4 regions of the Thermorhabdus hydrogeniformans genome follow, and region 3 is predicted to be linked to each of the others. Evidence: riboswitches for the same ligand, from Rfam matches in the RefSeq annotation. Region 3 holds a riboswitch; each other region holds the start of a gene.
What was found. A riboswitch is a leader RNA that binds a small molecule or an ion and turns the genes downstream of it on or off. The one in region 3 is predicted to bind cyclic di-GMP.
Positions count from the first base shown of each region.

Region 1: linked by a shared signal. The riboswitch ahead of flgB (flagellar basal body rod protein FlgB) and the one ahead of ACKX14_RS10970 (HU family DNA-binding protein) in region 3 are both predicted to bind cyclic di-GMP.
Region 2: linked by a shared signal. The riboswitch ahead of ACKX14_RS09405 (methyl-accepting chemotaxis protein) and the one ahead of ACKX14_RS10970 (HU family DNA-binding protein) in region 3 are both predicted to bind cyclic di-GMP.
Region 4: linked by a shared signal. The riboswitch ahead of ACKX14_RS15220 (helix-turn-helix domain-containing protein) and the one ahead of ACKX14_RS10970 (HU family DNA-binding protein) in region 3 are both predicted to bind cyclic di-GMP.

Region 1 is NZ_JBJYKD010000009.1:64,311-69,597, forward strand. It holds gene fliG (flagellar motor switch protein FliG) at 1-764, opposite strand, end outside; gene fliF (flagellar basal-body MS-ring/collar protein FliF) at 778-2,343, opposite strand; gene fliE (flagellar hook-basal body complex protein FliE) at 2,363-2,650, opposite strand; gene flgC (flagellar basal body rod protein FlgC) at 2,679-3,116, opposite strand; gene flgB (flagellar basal body rod protein FlgB) at 3,118-3,504, opposite strand; cyclic di-GMP riboswitch class I at 3,692-3,782, opposite strand; gene codY (GTP-sensing pleiotropic transcriptional regulator CodY) at 3,876-4,661, opposite strand; gene hslU (ATP-dependent protease ATPase subunit HslU) at 4,694-5,287, opposite strand, start outside.
Region 2 is NZ_JBJYKD010000016.1:52,543-57,829, reverse strand. It holds gene ACKX14_RS09410 (DEAD/DEAH box helicase) at 1-2,212, opposite strand, end outside; cyclic di-GMP riboswitch class I at 2,354-2,437, shown strand; gene ACKX14_RS09405 (methyl-accepting chemotaxis protein) at 2,505-4,475, shown strand; gene nifV (homocitrate synthase) at 4,595-5,287, opposite strand, start outside.
Region 3 is NZ_JBJYKD010000022.1:35,596-40,882, forward strand. It holds gene ACKX14_RS10945 (thioredoxin family protein) at 1-54, opposite strand, end outside; gene ACKX14_RS10950 (permease) at 120-1,295, opposite strand; gene ACKX14_RS10955 (ArsR/SmtB family transcription factor) at 1,356-1,676, opposite strand; gene mobA (molybdenum cofactor guanylyltransferase) at 1,767-2,408, opposite strand; gene ACKX14_RS10965 (hypothetical protein) at 2,392-2,622, opposite strand; gene ACKX14_RS10970 (HU family DNA-binding protein) at 2,759-3,028, opposite strand; cyclic di-GMP riboswitch class I at 3,239-3,321, opposite strand; gene ACKX14_RS10975 (transcription repressor NadR) at 3,592-4,101, shown strand; gene ACKX14_RS10980 (ECF transporter S component) at 4,225-4,722, shown strand; gene ACKX14_RS10985 (Spy/CpxP family protein refolding chaperone) at 4,878-5,287, shown strand, end outside.
Region 4 is NZ_JBJYKD010000056.1:531-5,817, forward strand. It holds partial or broken gene ACKX14_RS15200 (hypothetical protein) at 1-522, shown strand, start outside; gene ACKX14_RS15205 (stalk domain-containing protein) at 694-1,647, shown strand; gene ACKX14_RS15210 (hypothetical protein) at 1,825-2,154, opposite strand; gene ACKX14_RS15215 (sigma-70 family RNA polymerase sigma factor) at 2,206-2,643, opposite strand; gene ACKX14_RS15220 (helix-turn-helix domain-containing protein) at 2,720-2,983, opposite strand; cyclic di-GMP riboswitch class I at 3,117-3,204, opposite strand; gene ACKX14_RS15225 (hypothetical protein) at 3,484-3,708, shown strand; partial or broken gene ACKX14_RS15230 (group II intron reverse transcriptase/maturase) at 3,997-4,173, shown strand; gene ACKX14_RS15235 (group II intron maturase-specific domain-containing protein) at 4,368-4,589, shown strand; gene ACKX14_RS15240 (YrpD family protein) at 4,905-5,287, shown strand, end outside.

The DNA.
Region 1 (5,287 bases), on a different contig from region 3:
TCCCTCAAGGTGCGCTGTATGGCCCTGTTGTCCAGACTGAGTATATCCTCAAAGACAAACATTCTGCGCCGGATTTCTTCGGCAAGGTCCGGATCATCAACTTCCAGAGCCTCAATAATATTCTTCTCGGTACCTCTGTCCACGTTGTTTAATATATTTACCACCGTCTGAATGCCGCCCACATTGGTGTAATCTTCGGTAACCACAGAAGCCAGCTGGCGCTCCAGTACCTTTTCCACTTCAAGTATTATGTCCGGGGATGTCCTGTCCATGGTAGCTATACGCCGGGCGATGTCAACCTGCTTTTCGGGCGGAAGCGAAGATAAAAGAGAAGCAGCCTGTTCCGGATTTAAATAAGTCATGATGAGGGCTATGGTCTGGGCATTTTCATTTTGTAAAAAATTCATAAGCTGAGAAGGATCCGCTTTTCTAATAAAGTCAAAAGGCCTAACCTGCAGGGAGGATGTGAGGCGATTGATTATTTCTATGGCCTTTTGAGTGCCCAGGGCTTTTTCCAGTATTTCTTTGGCATAATCAATCCCCCCCTGGGTTATGTAATTCTGTGCCATCAGCATCTGGTGAAACTCTTCGATTATAGCGTTTTTCTCCTCGGAAGAAACCTTTTTTAGGCTGGCTATTTCCAGGGTCAATTGTTCAATTTCTTCCTCTTTTAAAAATTTGTAGATATTGGCTGCTATTTCGGGGCCCAGTGAAACTATTAAAATGGCGGCTTTCTGTTTCCCGGATAATCTCGTCACTGCCATAAACCTAACACCTCTAATCTTCGTTCAGCCATGTCCTGAGAACTTTGGCCACATCCTCCGGCTTGCGGCGGGCCATTTTTTCTATGCTGTTAAAAATATCGCTGGCTTCGGTTTCCTGTTCCTGCATGGCCGCCTGCCGGGCAGCCGCTTGCTGGGCTGCGGCTGTCAATTCCTGTACCATCCGTTCTTCCTCCTGTTTTCTCCTCCTGCGGGCAGCAAAAATTCTAAAGAGCGTCACCGCAAGAACCGCCGCTAAAGCCGCCCCCGCCAAAATCATGTTTCTCTGGCGGGTTCTTTGCTGCTGCTCTTTCGCGCTCATTTCCTGGGCAAAGGCATTGGCCAGATCGTTGTTAAAGGCCATTCCCTCCACAGATATCTGGTCTCTCTGAGGATCATATCCGATGGCATTGCCCACCAGCTGGGATATGGAATTTTTTTCATCGTCGGTTAATTCTCGATTTACCACTACCGATACGGTAAGTTTTTTAACCGCTCCCGGCGAAACGGTTAAATTCTCGCGGGACTCGTTTACCTCGTAGTTCCTCACTGTCTCCGTTTTCTGGTAATTGGAATTGCCGCCGTTTAATTGTTGGTAGCCCGGAACGTTGGAATTAACTCCCGGCTGGCCTTGAGCCGCATTACCCGTTCCTGCAAAATGCTCTCGCAAATCCTGAATGCTGCGCAGGATTCCTTCACCGGTTTCCTGATTTACCGGTGAGAACAGTTTGCTTTCTACGGTTTTTTTATCAAAATCCAGTTGAGCGCTTACCCTGACCACCACGTTGCCCGGCCCGAAAACCTGTTCCAGGAGCGATTGTACACTTTTCTGAAGCTGTTTTTGAAAATTATTTTGGATCGCAAGCTGCGAGTTGACGATTTCCTTTGTATTCTCTTCGGGCGACAGGGGAATATTGGATAGCACTCTGCCGTAATCATCTATGACCGAGACATTTTCCGGTTTCATTCCCTCAACGGAATGAGAAATGAGGTAAATTATGCCTTTCACTTCTTCTTCGGTGATTTCCGCCCCGGGCTTTAACTTTAGAAAAACGGCTGCGGAAGGCTCGGCCTTTGAATCCGGCTCTATGAAAAGGGTTTTTTTGGGCTGGACAATATGTATCCTCGCCGTCTCGACCTGCGCCATTTCTTCGATGGTCCTTACAAGTTCGCCCTCTAGAGCCTGATTGTATTGTATCTGTCTTTCCCAATCGGTGACGCCGAGCCTGGTTTTGTTAAAGACATCGCTAAAACCAATTGTGCCGCCTTTGGGCAGACCCTCTTGGGCCAGCTGTAATCTCGTTTTATAAACAAGCTTGGGGTCTACGAGAATTGACTTGCCACCGTCTTCGATTTTGTAGGGGATTTTCATGTCATCGAGTTTTTTAATAATTTCTCCCGCATCTTTGACATCCAGGTTGGTATAAAGCGGGGCGTACACAGGCCTGCTCACGAAATAAGTTATAAAGCCTATTGCGGCGATTGCAAAAAAAGCGCTTAACAACAGCTTTACCTTTTGCGCCCTATTTCTGCTCTGCCAGAAATCGCTCACCTGCTGCCGTAACTTGTTTATAAACTCCATTTACTTCCACCTTCGCCCGCTATACCTGCATTCTCATGATTTCCTGGTATGCTTCAATCGCCTTATTCCGTATCTGCAGAGTGAGTTCCAAAGAGAGCCTTGCCTTTTCGCCGGCAATTATTACATCATGTATGTTTATTTCATTTCCTTGGATGAGTTCATTCAAAGCCCGGTCGTAGTTTTGCTGCAATGTGTTTGCCGATTCCAAGGCCTCTTTTAAAACGTCCTGAAAGGATTTCTGCCCCTGTTCTTTTATAGCCCCTGCAAAGACGCCTGGCGTAGTTTCGTTGATCCTGGAAATGTTCAAAGGCTCATCTCCCTCCTATTGCTTGTCCTTATACCTTTCCTATTTCCATGGCTTTTGTTATCATGCTTTTTGCGGTATTTATCGCCGTCACGTTGGCTTCATAGCTTCTTGCGGCGGATATCATGTCCACCATTTCGGTTACTATATTGACGTTGGGCATCCTCACGTACCCATTCTGGTCCGCGTCCGGATGAGTTGGATCATACACAAGTTTAAAGGGAGCAGGGTCCTTTTCCACAGCCACAACCCTGACACCTTTTCCCACATCCATAGATCTTGTCAGAATATCTTCAAAAGAAAACTCATTTCTCCTTTCCTGGAAAATCACCCTTTCTCTGCGATAAGGTCCTCCTTCGGGGGTTCGTGTGGTAGTTGCATTGGCTATGTTGTTTGATATGACATCCATTCTGAGCCTTTGGGCGGTGAGGCCGGAAGCGCTGATATCTAAAGAATCAAACAAGCCCAATTTACTTCCTCCCCTCGTTAATAGCGGTTTGCATCAATTTTAACTTTCTCTGAATCTGATCCGCCAGAAGGTTATATGAAAGGGCGTTTTTTGTCAGTTCCACCATTTCCTTTTCAATATCAACATTGTTCTGATCGTTTCTAAACGTGGTTTCGTCTTGTCTTATAACCTCTGGCTCCAAATTATCTAGAGAATTGATTTTTGCAATATGTCTCGGATTGGTCGTCTTTAAATCAAGATTTCTTCCATCAGTTTTATCCTTTATAGCCTGCCTTAGGTATTCTTCAAAATAAACGTCAGACCTCTTAAACCCAGGCGTATCCGCATTGGCTATGTTGTTGGCAAGCACTTGGTTTCGAAGCCATTTTGCATCCAGCAATCTTTCCATCAATGAAATATCTCCGAATAAGTTCATATATAAATCACCTTCTTTTTTTCGACTTTTTTTTACCTTGTTTGCGTATTATTACTAAATTCGCCAAAAAAATGGAAATTCCTTTTTTGATAAATAATATTATGGTGATTTTATAAAAAAAATCTATCCTGCAAAAAGATAGAATCCCCTTTTCTATCCTTTCAGCAGCCTAGCCGGCATAGCGCTTTACGCGCGCCTTAGCCCCACGGCTTTGCGACCTTTCCTTTCGGTAAAGTTTGCCTTTTTAGGGATAATTTATTAATTTGGCTAATATACATTTTAGACAAAAATCGATAAAATCCTCCTTGTTAATAAAAAAAATGCGTGAAATTCTTCACGCATTTTTAAGCCCTTACTTTTTTGAGCTCTTCCAGGAGCTTATCGTTTAAAATCTTTATATACGTTCCCTTCATGCCAAGAGAACGCGATTCAATAACCCCCGCGCTTTCAAATTTCCGTAGGGCATTGACGATGACCGACCTGGTGATTCCAACTCTGTCGGCTATCTTGCTGGCCACCAATAACCCTTCGTTGCCGTCCAGTTCCTCAAAAATATGTTCCACCGCTTCCAGCTCAGAAAAAGACAGTGTTCCGATGGCCAGCTGTACGACGGCTTTTTTACGGGCTTCTTCTTCTATTTCTTCGCTCTTTGATCTCAATATTTCCATTCCCACCACGGTGGCGCTGTATTCGGCCAGCACCAGATCTTCGTCGGTGAATTTTTCTCCGAATCTGGCCAGCACCAGCGTCCCCAATCTCTCGCCCCCGCCGTTTATTGGCACAATGGTTGTCAATTTCTCCGGATGGGTGCATTTGGTGTCATTATCAAAAACGCACTCCAGAGTTTCATGGGGCAAATTGGATCTGGTCTCATGGATTTCCAGAAGCTTGTCGTTGTACTCTTTGGGAAACATCTTCTCCTGCAAAACCTCTTCCTGGACCGCATCACAGTCATAATCTTCCATCAGATAATAGCCCAGGACCTTTCCTTTGCGGCTCGCCACGTAGGCATTGGCGGATAACACCTCTCCAAGGGTTTTGCAAACTTCATTGAAATCTACGGGGTAACCCGCGGATCTCTGCAGCAATTTGTTGATTCTCCTTGTTTTTTCCAGTAGACTTTCACTCATTGTTTTTCCTCCTTTTGGTAATTTATTATAATTTACAAAATATACATACTTAGGTCTTTATCTTTGATTATATGTTTCAGTTTTTCACTGACAAAATTTCTGTCAATGGTTATTTCGCTCTGGGTTAATTTTAATTCCGGAGCGTTAAAAGAAATATCTTCCAGCAATTTTTCCATCACTGTATGAAGCCTTCTGGCACCGATGTTTTCCGACTGCTGGTTGACATATGTTGCCACTTTTACGATTTCATCAATAGCATCGTCTGTAAAATGGATTTTTATACCTTCTGTTTCGATCAATGCAGTATATTGTTTAATTAGAGAATTTTTAGGTTCTATTAAAATCTTCTTTAAATCCTCTTCAGTCAGGCTCTTCAGTTCTACACGGATGGGAAATCTGCCCTGCAATTCCGGTATGAGGTCGGAAGGCTTAGAAATATGGAATGCACCCGCAGCTATAAACAATATATGGTCTGTCTTTACTGGTCCGTATTTGGTCACCACCGTACATCCTTCCACAATTGGAAGGATATCCCGCTGGACACCTTCTCTTGAAACATCCGGACCGTAACTTTCCTTACCCGCTATTTTGTCTATTTCGTCTATGAAGATGATCCCCGTTTCTTC
Region 2 (5,287 bases), on a different contig from region 3:
TAATTTTTTTAACGGATCTGGCGTTGAGAGACTCGAAATTCTTTATATGCTGGGCTTCATCCAGCACCACACAATAAAAAGAATGTGAAGAGTAAAGGTCCACGTCATTTCTCAGCAGCGGATATGAGGTTATGGCCACGTCGCATTCGTCCAGCTTTTTTATCATTTTCCTCCTTTCGGCCACCGTGCCGGATATCACCGTCGTCTTAAGCTGCGGGGCAAATTTTGCTATTTCATTTTCCCAGTTGTAGATAAGGGTTGAGGGCGTTACAATGAGAGATGTGCGCGGTCTCGCCCCTGATTCCTTTGCCGAAAGCAAAAAGGCTATCGCCTGAAGTGTCTTGCCGAGGCCCATGTCATCTGCCAGCACCCCGCCAAGGCCGTGATCCGCCAGGATCTTGAGCCACTTAAATCCCGTGATCTGATATTCTCTGAGTATCCCGGCAAGGCTTGCGGGAGGATTTATCTCCAGACTCCGGGAATTTACGATGTCATCTATGACCTTTTCAAATGTTTCCATGTGTTCAAGGGGCGGCGAAACCCGGCCGCGGTTCTTCCCCAGAAAGCCCATTACCCTGTATTTTGAAATGCTGACTGCGTTTTGCTTTATATCCTCTTTCGGTACATCTTCCAGAAGACCGGCCAGATTTTTAATTTTTTCATCTTCAAGAGAGAGGAAAGAACCGTTTTTTAATTTGTAGTATTTCTTTTTTTCCCTTATTGAGCGCAATATTTCGCCAGCGGTCTTGCGGTCAATGCCCTCAAAATCCACATCTATTTCCAGCAGGTTTCCGCCCAGGGATCTTATCGAAGATTTTATTTTAGGAGTTTTTGTTGAAAAAAGGTGCTTTACGTCGGCGGAATAAAGCACGTCCCCCATTTCGGCAAGGTGCGGCAGTGCGTCTTTTATGAAGGCGTAAAGATTGTCGTCATCCTGAAGGACCAATTTGCCCTTCTCTTTCAAAAAGCCGCTGTCGTCCAGCAGTTTCAATATGTACTGTTCCTTCTCGTAATCTCTTATGATGAAACCGTCGTCGCCGCTGAACGGATCAATCTCTCTGTCCCCGTAAATAAATTTTATATCTGCGGCGATTCCCTTCTTGAAGCCGTCAATACGCATACTCAGCCTCAGCGGTCTCTTGACGAACATATCCTTGAGGTCTGCGGCAATTTCCACGCATTGGCTTTTTTCCAGGCGCGGCAGCACCGAAATCAGCTTTTTCTGATTTTCACCGGTAAATTTCAACCCGTTGTTTCCTCTTATCAAAAGCCCTTTGAAAAACGGATAAGCCGGGTCTTCCGTGTCGAGTATATAAATTCTGGCGTCTTTCAAAATTACCCGACATTCCCGGTCCAGTGGCTTACCTATGGGTTCTGCCGCCTTTACGGCAATGCCGTCTCCCAATTTTTCGATCATTACGCCGCAGGGCGGCCTGTGAAGCTCAAAAGTCACCGGGCCCTCCTCAGGTGCCGTCATGTAAACGGTTCTTCCTCCCATAGCCGACGCTATTTTTTTCAAATAGGTCATATTGAGGTTTACGTATCTGTCGCTGAGAAGTATTTTTGGCGGTGATCCATACCTGGCAAGACTTCGCTCTATTTCATACATTTCTTTAATCACACGGAATACCTCACGGTCTTCCGGCGAGAAGTCGTGGAGTAAAGGATGGAATTTTAACATTTTGCCAAACTCAGAAGGCACGCCTCTTGCGGTTTTTTCGAGGAATTCTCTTACGTTTTTTAATACATACATGCGTTCGATACCAAGCCGCATCTCCATCCTCGCCATAAAGCCATACATTTCATTTTGAAAAAACTCTATGCGGTAATCGACCTTTACCTCCTGCTTTTTTTCAGGAGTTTTCGAAAGCAGTTCTTTTAAAACCTCGGCTTCAACATCGTTTTTTTCAACAGGGGATGTGTTTTTTTGTTGTACTCCGTTCTCCATTATATGGCATATGGTTGCAATGATATGTTTACATGCCCCTTCGTATTGCATATAGGCAGGACACGTACAATGAAAGCTCTCTAAAATTTTGCCTCTTAAATACAGAATGACTTGATAATCTCTTTGCCCCCTTACAAGGGCATATATTTTGTCACGGTCAACATAAATCCTTCTTACAGCCCCCGCTTTATAATACTCGAGGCCCTTATTTACCGTTTCAGCCGGGGCCAGCCTAAGAAGGACACTGTGTTCAGCGGTTTGCACTATCAATTCCTCCAGCTTCTCAATAGTCAAAAATCCTAAATTAACAATATAAATCGCACAATTTCATTATACTTTTATTAAAACCATCTTTCAACTTCGGTTGCAGTTAGTGGCAAAATTTGATATAATTGGACAAAAATATTTGTTTTTTGGCAAACTCCCCGAAAGGGGCGGGCGCAAAGCTATGGGCCTAAGGCTTTACGCTATGGCTGCCAGGCTGCACCATTCATTGGTTCAACGCCCGAAAGGGCTTTTTTATTGTCTCACCAAAATTTCAAAGGGGGTCTTGCTTTTGAATAAAAGTTTAAAAACACGCCTCGCCGTCTTTCTGATAGTAATGGCACTGGTCCCGCTGATTGTAATGGGCGTAATTGTAAACTACTTCTCAAAATCGGCCATGGAAAGGGAAATCGAGGAAAAAGTCAGCATTATTGTGGATAATCTGAATGACAATATAGACTTATTCGTGGAACAGAACAAAAATCTCGTTACTTTCCTGGCCACCACGAAAGTGGTAAGGACCATGGACGAGTCGCAGATCACTCCCTTCCTCTACGATATGACCCAGCAAAACCCGCAAATATTGAGGATATACATTGCGGACACGGCAGGTAAAGTTTTTGCGGTTCCTTTTGCCAGTTTTCCAGACAACTACGATGTAAAAAAGGAATCATGGTATACGGAGGCCATCTCCGGCAATAAAACTTACATATCCAACGTTAGAATAGACCCTACATCAGGCAATTTTATAATATCCATTTCAAATTCCATTTTATCCGATACGGGACAAACGATAGGCGTCCTTAACGCCGATATTTCCCTGGTCAGCCTTACGAAAATCGTCATGAACATGAAAATCGGGCAAAAAGGCTACGCCTATATCACCGATGTGGATGGAACGGTTATAGCCCACAAGGAATATAAAGTTGTAAAGGCGCGGGAAAACCTCTCCAAATTTGACTTCGTAAAACAGGCCCTGGCCGGAAAGCGCGGTTTCGCAGTTTATTCCTACGACGGAGAACGCAAATTTGTCGCTTACGGCCGCCAGAAAACCACAGGGTGGGGCATTTTCGTCCAGCAGCCTGTGGATGAAGCCTTCGCCCATACGAACAATGTCACCAGAACCATTTACATAACCGCCATCTTCATGGCCGTGCTGAGCCTTGCGGTGGGACTTTTGATAGGCCGCTACATAGCAACTCCCATAAGCCGGCTGGTTAAAGTCACCAAGAGCGTTGCGGAAGGCAATCTGTCCGAAACCGTAAACATCAAGGATTCAACGGAAATCGGCACCCTCGCGTCATCCTTCAATTTCATGATAACAAATCTTAAAAACCTTGTTCAGGAAGTAATGAAGGCGGCCGAAAGCATGTCTGCATCGGCCGAGGAACTGGCTTCCGGAGCCGAACAGAGCAAGCAGTCCACCCAGCAGGTAGCGGGAGCCATTGAGCAGATAGCCGCCGGCGCCAATGAACAAGCCAAAAAGCTTGCCGAAATATCCGAGATAGTCAACCAGCTGGTGGTCTCCAACGGCAAAGTCGAGGAAAACGCTCAGTCAACGGCGGAGTCGGCCCAAGAAATGGTAAAAAGCGCCAGAGACGGCCAGCAGAAGATACAGATTGCGACAGAAAAGATGGGTTCCATTAAATCATCGGTGGACCGCTCCAACAAAATCATGGAGGAACTTGATAAAAAGGTCCGGGAAATTGGCAACATATCCACCATCATCCGGGAAATTGTAGACCAGACAAACCTCCTGGCTCTCAACGCATCCATCGAAGCGGCCCGGGCCGGGGAGCACGGCCGAGGATTTGCGGTGGTGGCCGGCGAAGTGCGAAAACTGGCGGAACAGTCGGGAGAGGCAGCCAAGCAGATAGCCGATATAGTCAAGCAGATCCAGACGAGCAGCAAATTTGCAGTCACCGCCATGGCCGAAAGCATTCGGGAAGTGGACGAGGGGCAGGACCTCATTATGGATATCAACGAAAAAATAAATGAAATAATAAAGGATATTGATATGGCCGCGCAGCGTTCCAGGGAAATCTCAAGCGAGCTTACGGCCCAGTATACCCACGTGGAAAACATACTGGAAATGATTCAAAACATATCCAGTATATCGCAGGAAACCGCCGCCGGCACCGAGGAGGTTTCCGCTTCCTCCGAAGAGCAGACGGCCACCATGGAAAATGTAGCCGCTTCTGCCCAGGAACTGGCCAGACTGGCGGAAAATTTGACGGCTCTTGTCAACCGCTTCAAGGTCTAAGACCAAGCCAAAAAAGAAAAGGGGAGCCCCGATTGCTACGGTGGGCTCCCTTTTGTGCTGTACCATTTTTTCAATTTATTTTTTTATCGTATCGTTACATTTTTGCCGCTGCAGGTTTTCTACCCCGCCTTTTCCCGTAATCGCTCGATGTGCCTGTAAATCGAAATAAGCTCCCGGTCGAGAAGCGGCCTTTTGAGCGCCACAGCCGTACCCCGCACCTCTTTCAATATATCCTTCGCCGTCTCTTCATCAATAAAAATGCCGTATTCCTGCAATTTGGCTTTTATGGAGGCCGTCCCCGAATGCTTCCCGATTATAATTTTCCTTTCAAGCCCCAGCTCGGCCGGATTCAGAAATTCATATGTCGATGGGTCTTTTATCACACCGTCTGCATGTATACCCGACTCATGTGCAAATATGTTGTCACCGACTATAGTCTTATTTACCGAAAGGGGGCGCCCCGACGCCCTGGCAACGTACTCGCAGAGTTCCTTTAATAAAGAAGTTTTTATCCCGACTTCATAGCCCATGGCATATTTCAAAGCCATGGCCACTTCTTCCAGCGGCGCATTCCCCGCCCTTTCACCCAGGCCGTTGACGGTAACCCCCACATAGGTCGCACCGGCCTCGAGCCCTGCCAGAGCGTTTGCCGTGGCCATCCCCAGGTCGTTGTGCGTATGCATTTCTACGGGGATGCCGGCTTTTTCCACGAGCTCGCCGACCATCCTGGCGGTCTTAAAAGGATTCAAAATCCCCAGGGTATCGCAAAACCGAAGGCGATCGGCCCCGGCCTTTTTGGCTTCCCGGGCGAA
Region 3 (5,287 bases):
TTTCTCCAAAGCCTTGCACTTTGGACATCCCGTCCCCAAAATTTTAATTTCCATGAGTTCACCTCCCTATTTTTCATGTCATTGTATTTGCAGAAGGAAAACCCTTCCAACCAGCAGTTTCATCCCGCAATCATTCCGAAAATATAACCGACTATCGTTGACATTATTATAACAAGTGAAACATATGTGACTGTCTTTTTCGGTCCTAAAATACTGTTTAGGACGAGCATGCTTGGGAGGCTGAGTGCCGGACCCGAAAGCAGCAGTGCCAGCGCCGGGCCCTGCCCCATGCCGGACCCCAGCAGCCCCTGGAGTATGGGCACTTCGGTTAGTGTGGCAAAATACATAAATGCTCCCACAACCGATGCTATAAAATTGGATAATATTGAATTTCCGCCCACTACCGCTGCCACGTATCTGGACGGAATGATTCCTGCGTCGATCCCGGGTCTTCCCATCAGAAATCCCGCTACCAGCACACCGATAAACAGGAGTGGGAGTATCTGCTGTGCAAAGCCCCAGGTGGATTCCATCCAGGAGGAAAGCTCGGCCTTTTTAAACCATCTAATAAGAATGAATCCCAGCAATACAAGCAAAATGATTATGATATACCACTTTATATTATATACGGCACTGAAAAATCCCACCGGTTGGGTGGGTTTACCCCATGCGGCAAAGATAAGGATAAAAACCAGGTTTGCAAAGTATATGAGGTTCTGTGTTAAGGACCGCCCTTCTTCCATGCCGGCACCGTTTTTTCCGGCAGATTTTTTAAGCCGTTCGCTATCCTCTTTTTTAAATAGAACAGCCATGATGAGCCCTATGATGACTGAAAACATCATTGCCCCTATTGCCCGGGCAATGCCGAGCTTGGCTCCTAGAATCCTTGCCGTCATTATTATTGCAAGCACGTTAATAGCCGGTCCGGAGTAGAGAAACGCTATGGCAGGCCCCAGCCCCGCCCCCCTTTTGTATATTCCTGCAAAAAGGGGCAGTACAGTGCAGGAACAAACCGCAAGAATTGTCCCGGATACCGATGCCACGGCGTATGAAACCCACTTTTTTGCCTCGCTGCCAAAATACTTAATAACTGCTTCCTGTGATATAAAATTGGCGATGGCGCCGGCTATGAAAAGTGCGGGGATAAGGCATGTAAGAACATGAAGCCTCGCGTAATCCTGAAGCATATATAAGGATTCAAGTACTGCACCGGTAAATCTGTGGCTTGTAAGCGGCATATAATAGGCCGCCAGGAATACGCCTACAATTATAACAAATTTTTTCCAGGTCTGCATAATTTTCTCCCCTTTAAAATTTTAACTTTGCTCATGTGAAATCGCAGTATAAACCGATAATTATGAGTCTGTGAAAAATCCGATTTTAGCCGTAATATCCTCTTTAATGATGTTATCGACGCAGCGGAAAAAGTCCTGCACACATGGAATCCTTAGCTTATATAAAACCATAAGGCCCTCTTTACGGCTATCAATTATGCCGGCATTCTTTAATATGGACAAATGCTTTGAAACCGTAGGCTGATCAATCTGCAGCTCTTTCACAATTTCGCATACGCAAAGTTCTTCCGCCGACCCAAGAAGGTCCAGGATTTTGAGCCTTGTGGGGTGTGCAAGTGCTTTAAAAACGGATGACCTGACTTCGTAAATATCACGCGGCATCTGTATCATCTCCTCACCGGCAATAAATATTATGTTGGCTATATTCCTATATTAGCATATAGTTAGTACAGTGTCAATAATCCCGCATCGTCACCTGTCATTTATTAATTCATATATTTCTATTGCTTTTCGGTAATCCTCCCACGTGTTAACGTTAAAAAAATCATACGGGCCCGTTTTGCAGGGCAGATTTTTTATATCGACAAAATTGGTTTTAACCTGCCGGTACAGGCTCTGGACTTTAGCCGCGCCCGGGGAGTTCAGCAGCTTTTTAATTTGTTCGATACATGTCTTTCTGTACACGGAATGAAGAGGTTCCACGTAATTGTCCTTTCTGGGGCAGGTCACATCCCACCCTGCGCTTGATTTAATCAAGTATTTTATTAATTCCTCATTTAAAAAGGGCATATCGCAGGCACAAAAAAAACCCGCTTCACCCTTCATTTTTATTAATCCCGTATAAATCCCGCTCAATGGCCCTCGGCTTTCCGTTTCATCAGTATATATACTGAATTCCGGGTTTAAATCAAGCAGTTCTGCCGGGCTGTTTGCCACAATAAAAACCTCATCAAATATAGGCGCCAGTACGGAATATATTCTTTCAATAATGGTCAAACCCCCGATTTTCAGCAGTGCTTTGTTTTTTACTCCGATCCTTGAAGACTTACCCCCGCATAAAACAACCGCCGAGCAAGCCATTTTCTCCCGACACATATCAAAATTCAACCGCATGTTTTTGATAGATCTCCTTCTTTTCTTCAATACTCATCAGCCTGTCGATTAAGGCGGAAATGATGATTACCCCCGCCACATCTACGATCCATCGGGTAACGGCAAATTCGTAACCCAGGGCTGACATCTCAAAAAGGAACATCGGTATTTTAAGTGTAGACCATGCTCCAAGAAATATCAATATACAAGTGTAAAAAAAACGGCAGAATAACATTCCGCCGTTTTTAGAAAGGGAATTTATTTATTTTAAGGGGGGATTTGCCCATCCTGTGGTTCAAAAGGTGGTTCAAAAAGGAGCAGGATGGAAAACGGCCATTCTTACTGCCTGAAAAATTTCTCCTCTTTTTCTGTTATGTACTCTTTTTTAACATTTTTCCGGGTGTAAACACCGGAACCGCCCGTGCGGGAATCTGCATTTTTTTACCCGTCACCGGGTTTCTGCCGGTCCTCGCCGCACGTTCGCGCACTTTAAAAGTACCAAAATTTACTATTCTTACAATCTCTCTTTTACTCATGGCTTCCGAGACCACGTTTATAAACTCGTTAATGACTCTGGCGGTATCCTTTTGAGTCATACCGGCCTTCTCCGCCACGGCCGCCACAAGTTCGGCTTTGTTCATAACTCAGACCTCCTTTTCTTATCCAACTTACTTTTGCTCCGCTCAAATTTTTAGCGCCGCCGGCTCCAGAGCCGGCTCAAAGTATATCTTCTTCCGGCAGGAAGCGTGGCCGTTTTCCGGTTTCCAGGCATTTTAATTTTTTTGCACCTGCAATGTAAAATAAAAAACTTCCGTACCGCAAGGGCACAGAAGTACCTTTAAATTCGATACTTCGGCAGCCCGGCTGTCATAGCTTGCGCCTTAGACCCGTGGCTTTGCGTCCCTGTCTTTCGACAGGTTTGCCCTTTTCGGTATCCTCTCATTATATTTTTCTTTATTTTACCATTCGACATTAAAATGGAAAATCCTTCTTTTTTCGATAAAAATTTTAAAATTACACCAATATAAATTCAAGGTATCTTCCCTCGCGAATTTTTGGCGGGAGATGAACGGCAATTCTGTTGCAATATTTTATACGGCGCATTATACTAAAATCATGGAATGTGACAAAACCGGCAGAGGAAGAAGCTTAACTTTTTTAAGCGGCGGTGGATAAACAGCATTAGAAACTGGAGGACTGAAAAATGAGCGCCGATGAACGCAGGGCAAGGATCCTGGACCTTTTAAAGGCGGAAAAAAGGCCGCTATCCGGCGGCGAGCTTGCAAAGATGTTTGGGGTAACCCGTCAGATAATCGTGCAGGACATCGCCATCCTCAGGGCTTCGGGAAACGATATAATCGCCACATCCCGGGGATACATGGCGGCGGAACCCGTGCCCCTCATAGCAAAGAAGGTCGCCGTGAGGCACGGTGATGCCGAGACGAGAGACGAGCTCATGACATTTATAGAATGCGGTTGCAGAGTGCTGGACGTGATCGTGGAACATCCCCTGTACGGGGAACTTCACGGTATGCTCATGCTTAAAAACTCTTCCGATGTGGAAGAGTTTATGGAAAAGGTGAAAAGACACGGAGCCACCCTGCTTTCCAGGCTGACCGGAGGCGTGCACCTTCATACGGTGGAAGCTCTAAATGAAGACTCCATAAAAATGGCTGAAGATGTGCTCCGAAAAAAGGGTATCCTTTTAAAATAATTTTTTTATAAACTATTGACTATACAGGTGTATATGCAGTATAATTAAACCAAATCCCGGATATGATTTGGGTCTGCGGCGTACCGGCAGCCAGATCACATATCCTTGAAAGGAGCAACAGCCGTGAAGACAAAAAGCATGGTAACCGGAGCTCTTTTAACCGCCCTGTCTCTCGTCATCCCAATTGCGTTTGGCGGCTATCTCAGGATCTATATCCCTCCTTTTTCAGCCACTCTCGCATCCCATGTCCCCTCGATGCTGGCCATGTTAATAAACCCTCTCGTGGCCGTCACGGTAGGGGTGGGTTCCACCATTGGTTTCCTTATAATTTTAGGGCCGGTCGTGGCCGCCCGGGCGTTCATCCACACCGTTTTCGGGCTCGCAGGTGCAATTCTCATAAAAAAAGGGCTTTCTTTTGAAAAGGCAATCATTTTAACAGCGCCCATACACGCATTGGGAGAAGCCGTCATGGTGATGCTCTTCGGTTTTGACCTTTACACCGCCCTCGTGGTGGTGGGTGTCGGGACTTTTATACATCACTTTGCCGACGGCCTTATCTCGGTATTCGCAGCAAGGACGGTCTTATCAGGCGCCATCAAGTTCGTAAAAAGTTCGGGTTAAGGTGCGTAAGTATTTACGCACCTTTTTTAATGATACGTTTTAGACGCTATTAAAATACATATCTTAAGATTTTCTTTAGATTTTGCTTAAAGATTTCTGAAATTCGCCGGTTATAATAAAAACAGAAAGACAAAAAATTTAAAGGAGTGGTGGCTGTGTTTAAAAAAATTTTCCTTCTCAGCATGGTGGGATTGCTGGTCCTGGGCATAGCCGTCGTGGCGCTGGCAGACCAGGACACCGGCTCTCAGACCGCGGCGAAGCCCAATAGGACTCCGATTTTTTCCCAGCTCAACCTTACCGATGAACAGTATGCCAAACTGAGGGAGCTCAACAATGAGTATTTTGACAAAGTGTTGGATTTAAGAAATGAACTCGCCAAAAAACACCTGGAGCTGAGGAACCTTTACCTGTATAACGAACCCGATGAAAGTGCCATTGAACAAAAAAGAAGTGAAATCAACACCCTGATGCAAAAAATTAGGGAAATCAGCGAAGAATTTACCACTAAAGCAAAAAGCGTCTTAACTCAAGAACAGCTCGACAAGCTGGGCGAATTCAAGGGCAA
Region 4 (5,287 bases), on a different contig from region 3:
ATTTCAGGGGTAAATGCATCGGGTGAAGCAGCTTATAATTATATGGGTATAGGCGGAACCATTAATGTAGAGCAAGGATTAGTAATGGGGGGACTTTATGGTGGTGTGTGGAGAGTGTATCATAATATAAGCGGAAATTGGGTGGATGATAAATGGCCGACTAACGGGATACCTGCTGGCACAAAGGTTTTTTTAAGAGAATATGTTCCTCAAGATAATCAGATTGCTTTATACATAAGTTATAGCGGAGGTAGTAAAACATTTATTTATACAGCACAAGGGGCAAAATATGATGGAACTAACCAGGATATGCGTAGAGTTACCAGCTTGTTACTTAATGGTAATGGATATTCCAAAAAAAATATCTGGTCTAATGTTTATATAGCAAATAAAAGCGAAATGCATTTATGGGGTACAGCAGATACAAAAGTAGGTAAGGATTATACAGAAAAAACAACTTATGTAACAACTACAAATGTTGACCCTTATTATAACGAAACCATAAATATAGATTGTCCGTAAAAATTAATAATATCGGTTGAAAAGTAGCATTAGATTATCTTGTTAGGATAAATCACGTCTTGTGAGCGAGTAAAGGAGCCTTAAAATACTGCGATAAGTGTCCTAAAGAAGAGTTCTAAAAGAGATTACTTTGCGGAAAATACAGAGTTGATTAAATGGGGGAAATGAATAATGATTAATAAGAACTTAAAAATATTTATATTCTTAGTTTTATTGGTTATTTTCATGTTCAGTGCTTCCGAATTATCTTTTGCCGGCAACTCTCCTAAAATAATCTTTAACAGTGAAGAAACTAATATCAAAACTTTTTTATTACATGGAAAGTGCATGGTTCCTGTAAAAGAAATATCTACATTAGTTAACGCCAAAGTTTCCTGGAATTCAAAAACAAAAGAAATTACTATTTGCTCGCCAGTTCATACATTTCAAGGTAAAGTTAACTCATCTTTCTATTTAATAGATGGCAATAAAAAACAATTAACTTCCAGGTTAATTCTAAAAAACGGAGTAACATATATTCATGTGAGGCTATTGCCGGAAATTTTCAATATTTCAATTATATGGGACAAAAACAATAATGCGGTTATTTTAAATACGGAAAATAATACTATTAAACAGCTAACAACAGGACAATATTATGTACGTTATTCTTCAAATATGTTAGAAGTATCAACTTCAAAAGGAATAATATGGAGAAAAGAATTTAAAAGTGATAAAGGAGAAATTTCTTTTGTAACAGTTCATGACACATGCATTTATGTAGCCGGCAGTCAATTTTATGGATGCTTGGATTTGACTGATGGTAAGACTAATTACCTTATAGATGCGGATAAGTATATGACGGCGCGCTTACCGCCTTATGTTTTAGACGACAAGCTTATTATAGCATGGTATACCGGTGAACTCAGTTTGCCCGGAAAACTTGTTTGCTATAATTCAGAAACTGGAGAAAAAATATGGGAAAAGGAAAATATTTATTGTAACTCTATCTCAATCGATAAAATAGATTCAAAAAAATACTTAGTTATTGACGGTGATGATAACTTGTTTGACGGTATAAAACATATATATTTTATCGATCCTGATACAGGCACTATTATATCGGATAAAAAAGAAGAACAGTAACGAAAAAATTTATTTATTTAACAAACATTTTTTCCACATAATATAGGTGTAAAAATCAGGGTAAAGATACACATTCGAAATTACCGAAACAAAAAAGAAGAATTTACAAAAAATATTATTTGTAAGGAAATTGTATTTGAGATTGCGTAATTACTCCAAGGGATTTGCGCAGACCATCTAGCCGCAGCCAGGCCGTCTGGTTTCCCGGGATATATCCTTTTCTCTTGGGAAGTTGAACATGCTGTCGCTTAATATGTGCCAGCTCCCCATGGCCGACGTGGTCACCAGCAGGCCGTTGAGAAAAATAAGCGGAATGTTTATGATGCTGAACTCATGCCGGGCAATGCTGGTAATCATTACAATTGATTGTGCAACGAGAAATACAAGCCATCGGGTCCGGATCAGCTTGAAGCATCCGGATTCTTTAAGAAATTCCACCACCATCACGGTGGCGGTAACGGCGCCGGTTAAGGTACCGAGAGAGGAGTAAGTGAACTGGTCCTGCACGGGATTTCACCTCACTTTTAAACGGATTAATTCAGCCGCCGGGTCTGTATATTAAGATAAATCAAATTGAGATAAATGTTTTTTCAGCTTTTTCAGAGCCCTATTCTTTATCACGCTAACTGCCGGCTGGGATATTCCCAAATTTTCGGCAACCTCCTTTTCCGTCAAATCTTCAAACACCGTAGCTTTTATTACCTTTTGCTGGCGCGGCGTCAGGAGCGACAGAATTTCCAGAATAAAAATCCGGTCTTCGGCTTCGGCCAGCGTATCGGTTTTATCCGCAATCGTATCGATTAGTTCCACTATCTCATTTCCGGCATCATCGTTAATCTTTTGATTTAAAATAAACAATTCGTGCTCCCGCAGATGTTTTTGTTTTCTGACCAGGCGGTTCGCCTCATGACGCAATCCGGTCAAAAGCCATGCCGTAATCCTGATTTCCTCGAGATCAGGCTCAATGACATCCTGGATGTGAGCCCATGTTTTCACCTCCCCCTCTTTGTTTACCGGGCAAGTCCTCTATATATAAAAGAGTTAATAAGGGTCGATTTTTATAACCTCCCTGTCAGTTTTTTTTAAAAAATTTTTTACCCCCATTATTCCTGATATACCGGCTTAGTTCGTCTCTTCCCCAGGTCGTGTTTGGCCTGTAGTTTTTTATAGCGTTCAATATCCATTCCGTCAGGTCCGCTCCCGCGTCTTCATCCCCCAGGCGGCGTGTGTATTTTTTTACAATAGCCTTAAACCGGTCAACCACCTGGTGGGCGGCCTCCTCGTCGCCGTTTTTCGCCCTGCGTATCAAATCCTTCAGTTTTGGTCTGTTATGCAACCTAAAGCCCCCCTTTTCCAATGAAAATGGTTCACAAAAAACCCGTTCTAAGGCTCCGGCGCGTTTTTATATCGTTTGGTGAAGTGACAAAAAAACCCGCTCTCGAAAGAAAGCAGGCTTATCCATCAGATTCAGCGGCAGCCAGGCTGTCATAGCGCAACAGCGCCTTAGACCCTATGGTTTTGCGCCCCCACCTTTCGATGAGTTTGCCGTTATCACCGAGTTTTTTCTTTTTCCACTGTTTATTTATTCCACATATTACTTAAATTTCCTGCTTACCCGGTCCAACTGGCGCTTTTCAGGGGCTAACCGGCGGAATTTCGGTTATAAACGGCCAAAAAACCGCTACGCCGTTCATACCCAAAAAACCGCCAGTTGTACCGGAAAATCCGCCAGTTGTTCTTATGGGGGAGGAAATTCAAAAAAGAAGACGTCAAAGAAATTACACAAAAAGCCATACAAATTTAGAAACCCTTGACAGATTATGGGAGGAATTTAGAATGCTAAATGTGTTCAAGTATGCCGAAGAAAGAGGGAAACAGGAAGGCTTTCTTGAAGCATTAAATAAACACAGCCGCGCAAAAAACTCGGCTTTTTTTAGTGTGCCGCGTGCCCAGCAAAGCCGCAATTTGCTTGCCGGTGAAAGTCCGGTACCGGTAGCCGCCAAGGGGCCGGTTAGCTTCAGGGCTGGTTGTGTCAGAAATGATACGGTCAAAGCGCCCTGAATATGCAAGACTTCAGACCGTAACATAAAGTGAACTCTGCAGCGCTGTTAGAAAACCCATATGGGAGAACAGAGGATGGCGAGCCTCTGGCGTATGGGCGAAGCCCATGGAATGTGTGAAGAACTTGGATGCAACACAGAGGAATCCTCCGGCGTAGGGGAGACGGTATGAAGTTACAGTAGATTGCGGAACTGGGGAGGCCCTACCCTGCACGGGAAACCGTAAAGAGAAAGCATATAAGCCAAAAGGGTGAAGTTGCTATTCTGTAGGGAGGGAGTCTGAGGGGGAAGCAGAACCAGAAGATTTCATGCACTATACGACAAGCTTTGGAGAAAAGACATACTATGGAAAGCGTGGTTCAACGTAAAAGAGAATGCCGGAAGTGCCGGTATCGATGGCCAAACCATTGCCAAGATAGAAGAAATAGGAGTAGAAACAGTACTAAACGAAATAGCCGAAAACCTAGACAACATAAATCACGATAAACTTATGAAACTGGTCGAGATGGCTGAAAGCAGGCATCATGATAGGAGGAGAATTCAAAGAAAGTGAACTTGGGAGTCCCAATGAAAAGACAAGGATAGTATCAATGTGGGAGGGCAAGAATGGCTTCGATTTCCTTGGGTACCATAACAGGATGGTAAAATGTAAAAGACTGGATGGCCGGGAATATTATTATCCAGACACTTAACAGGAAAATCACCGGATGGCGTAACTATTACCACCGCTCAAGATGGGATAAACTATGGCAATTAGACAAATACATCCATACTAAACTTGCTGTATGGTATAACGAAAAGAGGCACCGCAGGAAAAGAAGAGATTTCCTGAAACTATGTGCACTTTTCAAAAACATGGGACTAAAACTTCTATCTGCATAGTTCGAATGCTGAAGGAAGAAGAATATTGGAAAGCCGTATGAGGGAGAACCTCACGTACGGTTTGATGAGGAGGGGCTGGGAGCTCCAGCCCTTCACTCTAACGGCATGGGCGAGCTTCGGCGGCGAAAATATACATGTGGCTGTCAGCAGCGACCGTTAGCCGATGGGGCTATTTTCCGCCGTTCAGACGCGATTTTCCGCCAGTTGGACCGGAAAAACCGCCAGTTGGACAAAGATGGAAGGAAATCAGGAAACTGCGGAGAATATTTTATCAAATAAATTTAAATACAAATATTAAACTAGGGGGGTAACTTAATGAGGAGGATGGCTACTATTTCTTTAGCTATCGTTACTTATTTTGTGTTAGCTCTATTATTAAAAAATAGTGTAGCAAACGCATCATCATTCAGCATTTATAATGTAGGCTCAATTGAAAAGCAGATTAGCCCCGAAATTACGGGCGAAGAACGGGTTGTCATTGCCCGAATTATGGAGACCCTCGAACCTGAAGATCGGGAAAACGTAATTTACATTGCAGCTGATGGAAAAGTTTATGCAAATAAGCCTGAACTAAAAAATAACATTATCAAGTGGGATAAAGTTAAGGGCAATATTTATCGTGATTTGAAGGGCAACATGAGAGCTTTCCCAGAGGAAGAAACTTTTGCTAGTGAGGGAACCAGAGCTTCAGTTGCCGG